2 regions of the Microbacterium oleivorans genome follow, and region 1 is predicted to be linked to the other one. Evidence: predicted binding sites of a transcription regulator. Region 1 holds the regulator's gene; the other holds the start of a gene.
The links. The regulator HspR, encoded in region 1, represses chaperone genes until heat shock. The targets are predictions, from matches to a motif close to AAGTTGAGTCNNNNNGACTCAACTT.

Region 1 (3,405 bases):
GATCGACGACATCCTCGGTGCGGCGCAGTCCGACGAGGCCGCCGTCGCCGAGGCGCCGGCCGACGAGCACGACCTCGTGCTCGACCTGAAGCGGGTGCAGGCCGAGTACGCCAACTACCGGCGGCGCACCGAGGAGCAGCGCGAGGTCGAGATCGAGCGCGCCAAGGGCTCGGTAGCCAAGGGGCTGCTTCCCGTGCTCGACGACCTAGACCGCGCCGACAAGCACGGCGACCTCACCGAAGGCTCGCCCCTCGCGGCGATCGCCGACAAGCTGCGCGCCGTCGTCTCGCGCCTGGGCGTCGAGACCTACGGCGCCGCGGGCGACGCGTTCGACCCGCAGCAGCACGAGGCGATCTTCCAGGCGCCCACCCCGGGCACGGCCGAGCCGACGATCCTCGAGGTCGTCGAGGTCGGCTATCGCCTCGGGAGCATCGAGCTGCGTCCGGCGAAGGTCGTCGTCGCCGTGCCGGCCGAATAGGAGGCAGCCATGGCCAGTCAGGACTGGTTCGACAAGGACTTCTACCAGGTGCTGGGCGTCACGAAGGACGTCTCCGACAGCGACCTGAAGAAGACCTACCGGAAGCTGGCGCGCACGTACCACCCCGACTCGACGCAGGGTGACCCTGTCGCCGAATCGAAGTTCAAGGAGATCAGCGAGGCGTACTCCGTGCTCTCCGACAAGGAGCAGCGCGCCGAGTACGACCAGATCCGGGCGATGGGAGCGGGCAACGCCCGCTTCACCGCGGGTGGCCAGGGCGCCGGCGGCTTCGAGGACGTGTTCAGCGCGTTCAACCAGGGAGCCCGTGGCGGCGCCGGTGCCCGCGGCGCCGACTTCGACGACATCTTCGCGATGTTCAACCAGCAGAGCGGTCGCTCGGGACGCTTCGGAACGGGCGGCTTCGGTCGCTCGACCGGGGGGTTCCAGGGCTTCGGCGGCCCGCAGCGCGGGGCAGATGTGACCGCGCGCACGACGCTCGACTTCGCCACCGCCGTGCGCGGCGACACCGTCACGCTGCAGGGCGAGGACGGCAAGCCATTCAAGGTCAAGGTGCCGGCGGGCGTGGCGGACGGTCAGAAGATCCGGCTGCGCGGCCGCGGGCGTCCCTCGCCCGACGGTGGCGAATCGGGCGACATCGTGGTCTCGGTGACGGTTCGTCCGCACCCGGTGTTCACCCGCGAGGGGCTCAACCTGCGCGTCGTGGTTCCGATCACGTTCACCGAGGCGGCCCTCGGCGCGACGATCGAGGTGCCCACCCTGGGTGGCGACCCCGTCAAGCTGCGCGTCGCCCCCGGCACCCCGTCGGGCCGGGTGCTCCGCGTCAAGGGGCGAGGCGTCAGCACCGCCAAGGGCACCGGCGACCTGCTCGCCGAGGTCCAGGTCGCCGTCCCCGCACACCTCGACGAAGACGCCCGGGCCGCGCTCGAGCGCTTCGCCGAGCTCGAGCCCAAGGAGAACCCCCGCGCCGACCTCATGGGCAAGGCGCGAAGCTGACCCCCCACCGGCCGGCAGGCGGCATCCGGTCCACGGAGCCCCGCCCGCCGGCCGGCAGGATCGACCCACCCGGAGGTGAGCCCAGATGTCCGACGACGACGACATCGACGAGGAGGCGCCGATCTTCGCGATCGCCGCTGCCGCCGAACTCGCCGGCATGCACGCGCAGACCCTGCGCCAGTACGACCGGCTCGGGCTCGTGGTCCCCGGCCGCACGCAGGGCGGTTCGCGACGGTATTCGCTGCGACACATCCGACAGCTGCGCGAAGTCGCTCGGATGTCTGCCGACGGCATCAGCCTGCCGGCCATCACCCGCATCCTCGAGCTCGAGAACGAGGTCGCGTCGCTGCGGCGCGAGGTGCGCGAGCTCGATCAGCGGTTGCGGGACGAGCGGCAGCAGCGCCCCGGAGCGCGGGTCTTCGCGGCGGGGGCGACCGGCGCGGTCGTCACGCTGCGACACGGCGCCCGCGTCCGCCGCGCCACCGAGATCGTGCTCTACACCCGTCCCCCCACTGCCTGACCCCGCGCTGCGGGGCGCGCGTGAGCGACGTGTGCTCCGGATCAGGCCGGCGGGAGGCGGAGCGTGGTGGCCGCCTCGCCGACGGTGAGGTCATCGACGATGCGGAGCGACCGGGCGAGGTGATCGAGCTCGTCGAGCACGGTGCCCACACGTTCGCGGTCGCTGCAGACGGCCGAGAGGGTCACGATGTGGCTGCCGGTGTCCCACGTGTACGAGACGAAGGGCGGAGTGCGCGGGTCGGGCGGCAGCGTCATCACGAGCTTCTCGCCCATGCCCAGGTACGGCGAACGGAAGTCCTCGGTGTCGTCGTACTCCATCGGCATCATCGCCCGCGCGGTGCGCAGCTGCGCCGTCGCCTCCTGCAGCTGCGCCAGGACCACCAGCAGTTCGGGGTCGGCACGCCACATCCACGCGCGCACCCGACCGCCCGCGCGGCGCATGAGCGCCGGGACCGCCTGACTCGCCGCCCAGGCGGCGAACCGGCCGCCGGGACGGGGCGCCCCGCCCAGGGCGGAGTTCGCCTGACCCAGCAGCATCCCGATGGCGCGCTTGCGGGCGCGTCGTCCCGAGAACCCGAAGGATTCGGTCACAGCCACCCAGCGGGCGGGATCGGCATCGGCATCGAGTCGGGCCATGACCCCAGCCTAGGGATGCCGGAGGCCGGTTTCCCCAACCTCGCGGCGCCTCCAGGAACGGGATGGACCGCTCGGGTAAGCTCGGGGCCGCCGCGTCGGCGCCAGCCGGCGGCGCACCGCCGTACAGATTGGGCCTGACCCGTGACCGAATCCACGACGACCGAGGGTGTTCCCGCCGCCAGCTCGCGCGCACCCCTGACCATCGTGATGGGTGCCGACACGTTCGCGCCCGACGTCAACGGGGCCGCCCGCTTCGCCGAGCGGCTGTCGGCCGGCCTCGCCGCCCGAGGGCACGACGTCCACGTCGTCACCCCCAGCGTCAAGCACTCTCGGGCGGGCGTCTTCACCGAGAACATCGAAGGCGCCGACCTCACCGTGCACCGCCTTCCCGGATGGCGGTGGTACCCGCACGACTGGCTGCGGTTCGTGCTGCCCTGGCGGTCGAAGCACTACGCGCGGCGGGTGCTCGACTCGGTCAAGCCCGACGTGGTGCACAGCCAGTCGCACATCGTCATCGGGCGCGGACTGACCCGCGAGGCGAGGAAGCGCGGGATCCCGGTCATCGCGACCAATCACGTGATGGCCGAGAACGTCATCGACTTCACCACCCTGCCGCCGTTCCTCGACAAGATCATCATCAAGCTCTGCTGGGACGACGCCAAGCGCACGTTCGACATGTCGCGCGCGGTCACGACACCGACGCGCAAGGCCGCCGAGTTCCTGCAGGACACCATCGACATCTCGGGTGTCATCCCGAT
Region 2 (3,405 bases), 1.1 Mb from region 1:
ACCACGCGATCGCCGCGGCCAGTGCGGCCTTGCCGGCCAGCAGCAGGCGCGACACGGCGAACGCCTCGCCCCCGGCGGTTCGGGCCGCGGCGGCGAGCGAGGCGACGCGGGGGTGGGGAGCGGTGTTCATCGTGGGCGAATGTATGCGTGCGTGCCCGCCGACCACAGGCCCTTGACGCGGCAGGCCCGGTGCGGCAGGTGCTGACGTAGCCTGAGACCGTGAGCGCATACGTTTCGGCGTTCGAGCTGTTCTCCGTCGGCGTAGGACCCTCGAGCTCCCACACGGTCGGACCGCTTCGCGCGGCCCGGGTTTTCGTCGAGCGGCTGCGGGAGGCGCGGGTGCTGCCGTCGGTGGCGCGGGTCGGCTGCGTGCTGTACGGCTCTCTCGGGGCGACCGGCATCGGTCATGGCACCCCTGACGCCGTCGTCGCGGGATGGCAGGGGTACGCACCCGAGACGGTGCCCCCCGGCAACGTGCGCGGAGCGTGGTCGGGGTGGCTCGACGGTGCGGCGCTGTTGCTGGACGGGACGCACCCCGTCGCCTTCTCTCGCGGTGACGTGGTGTTCGAACCTCGCACGCGGCTGCCGCAGCATCCGAACGCGATGAGGATGACGGCGTGGGATGCCGCGGGCGCCGTCGTCTCGGCCGAGACCTTCTACTCGGTGGGCGGCGGCTTCATCCGCCGCGACGGAGACGATGAGGGCGGCCGTGAGCCGACGCGATGGCCCTACCGCTTCACCAGCGCGGCGGAGCTCCTGGAGCTGTGCGACCGTGATGGGCTCTCGATCGCGGGCCTGGCCCGGCGCAACGAGGAGGCGTTGCGTCCCGAGGGGGAGGTCGCGGCGGGGCTCGATGCGATCTGGGCGGCGATGACCGAGTGCGTCGAGGCGGGGCTCCGAGCCGACGGGACGCTTCCCGGGATGCTTCGGGTGCGGCGTCGCGCGGGCGCCATGCGTGCGCAGCTCGAGGCCGCCGAGTCGGCGGGCGGGCGCGAGCTGCCGGGGGAGTGGCTCGGTGCCTTCGCGCTCGCCGTCAACGAGGAGAACGCCTCCGGCGGCCGGGTCGTGACGGCGCCGACGAACGGGGCGGCGGGGATCCTGCCGGCGGTCGCGATGTACTGGTGGCGGTTCGCCGCTGAGTCGCTGCTCGCGCCGGAGGATCTCGACAGGCGACGTGGCATTCGGCGGTTCCTCCTCACGGCGACCGCGCTCGGCTCGCTCTTCAAGGCCAACGCCTCGATCTCGGGCGCCGAGGGCGGTTGTCAGGCCGAGGTGGGGTCGGCTTGTGCGATGGCGGCCGGCGGCCTCACCGCGGTGATGGGCGGCGACAACGCGCAGATCGAGAACGCGGCCGAGATCGCGATGGAGCATCATCTCGGCCTGACCTGCGACCCGGTGGGCGGGTTGGTGCAGATCCCGTGCATCGAACGGAACGCGATCGCAGCGTCGACCGCGGTGACCGCGGCACGGTTGGCTCTGCGCGGTGACGGCACGCATTACGTCTCGCTGGACGCCGTCGTCGAGACGATGCGTCAGACCGGCATCGACATGTCGCACAAGTACAAGGAGACGAGCGAGGGCGGTCTCGCCGTCAACGTCGTGGAGTGCTGATCGGGCGTCCGTTCGCCCTGCGAGAACCATTGGCACTCGCAGGGGCAGAGTGCTAATCTGGACGCAGTTGAGCCGACACGACTCAACTTCGGAAGATCTCAACACAGACACTCAGAGAAGGGAAAGATCGATGGCCACCTATGACCCGTTCCGCGACCTCGACCGCATTGCCTCGAGCCTTTTCGACACGCGCCGCGGCCCGCGCCGGATGCCCATGGACCTCTACCGCGACGGCGACCACTACGTGATGACCGCCGACCTCCCGGGCATCGACCCGGGGTCGGTCGACATCGACGTGGACGGTCAGCTGCTGACGGTCCGCGCCGAGCGCACGCTCGCCAGCGGAGAGGGCGTCACCTGGATCACTCGCGAACGCGAGGCGGCCAGCTTCCTGCGGCAGCTCAACCTCGGCCAGGGCGTCGACACCGATGGCATCGCCGCCACGTACAACAACGGCGTGCTGACCGTGACCATCCCGGTCAGCGAGAAGGCGAAGCCGCGGAAGGTGCAGGTCTCGACCGACGCGCCCGCTCCGGTCGTTCCGATCGAGAACTGACCTCGGCCCGACCGCCTCGGCCCCGCGCCGATATCCGATGGCCGCAGTCCCCGCACGGGGGCTGCGGCCATCGTCGTTCTGGGTCGTCTCGCGCCGGAGGGACATGAGCGGGTGCCGCGTCAGAAGGGCGGCGGCGTGTCAGAAGGGTGGCGGCGGGTCGGGTGGCGCGCCGGTGCCCCGGACGGGCGGCCCGGGTGGGCCGGGTGGTGCGGGTGGTGGTGTGGCGAGTTCTGGTGTGAAGCAGACGGCGGGGATGGGGATGTCTTCTCGGTAGACCCTGCCGTGGGGTGAGGTCCACACGAGCACTCCGCCGCCGGCCTGTTCCACCCGCCAGCTGGTGAATTGCTTCATGGAGTGGTGTCGTTGGCAGAGGTGGGCGAGGTTGTAGATGTGGGTGTGGCCGCCGGTGGCGTGGTCGATGGTGTGGTCGATTTCGCAGCGGATCGCGGCTCTGCGGCAGCCGGGGAACCGGCAGTGCTGGTCGCGGGTCTGCAGCAGCCGCCGCATCGCGGGGAGGGGCCGGTAGGAGTCGGTTTCGACCGGTGTGCGGGTGATCGGGTCGATGAACATCCGGTCCCACGTCGCCGTCTGTGAGGCGAGTTCCCGGACCGTGTCGGCGTCGATGAGTCCGGTGCCGGTCGCTTCGGCGGGGTGTTCGTCGTTTCCGGTGAGGGTGTCTGAGGTGATCACGACCTGCACTTTCGCGCGGATCGCCCCGAGGGCACCACGCCCGTCCACGCCCACCGTCGGGTCGATGACGGGTGCACCGCCGAGGACGAGGTCCGAGAGAACATCCGCGCGAAGCTGATCCATCGTCCGGGCATCAGGGGTAGGGGCAGCGGCACCGGCATCTCGTTCGGCATCTACTCCGAAAGCGGCGCCGGCGCCGTCCACCGCGCCCGCGCCATCCACCGCGACCGCGCCAGCGCCCGCGGCATCCACCGCCACAGCATCCGCCCGGGCGTCCTTCACGGACTGCGCCATCTGCGTCAACCGGTCGTAGATCCCCGCCGCGATCACCATCGGCACCGTCGCCGAAAGGTCGGCCATCCCATCCACCCCCGGCGACAACCGCACGCACCGCCCGGCCGCGGCCTCCCGGTGACGCTCGCTGAACGACCGCGGGTGCATCCGCTCCGCCAGGTTCTGCAACGCCCCGGCCACCCGCGTCGCGATATCGCGTTGACACACGGCCACTGCGGCGGCGTCGAACTCCGGCCGCACCTCCTCCGGCACCA

Region 2: HW566_RS12295 (Hsp20/alpha crystallin family protein) is a predicted target of HspR. The motif match lies at 1,676-1,700, and genes of this name have one in related genera.

Annotation. Positions count from the first base shown of each region.
Region 1 covers NZ_CP058316.1:1,527,762-1,531,166, reverse strand. The annotation lists gene HW566_RS07330 (nucleotide exchange factor GrpE) at 1-478, shown strand, start outside; gene HW566_RS07325 (DnaJ C-terminal domain-containing protein) at 488-1,492, shown strand; gene HW566_RS07320 (heat shock protein transcriptional repressor HspR) at 1,578-2,012, shown strand; gene HW566_RS07315 (hypothetical protein) at 2,054-2,647, opposite strand; gene HW566_RS07310 (glycosyltransferase) at 2,855-3,405, shown strand, end outside.
Region 2 covers NZ_CP058316.1:2,593,863-2,597,267, forward strand. The annotation lists gene HW566_RS12285 (FUSC family protein) at 1-130, opposite strand, end outside; gene HW566_RS12290 (L-serine ammonia-lyase) at 220-1,611, shown strand; gene HW566_RS12295 (Hsp20/alpha crystallin family protein) at 1,742-2,167, shown strand; gene HW566_RS12300 (HNH endonuclease signature motif containing protein) at 2,306-3,405, opposite strand, start outside.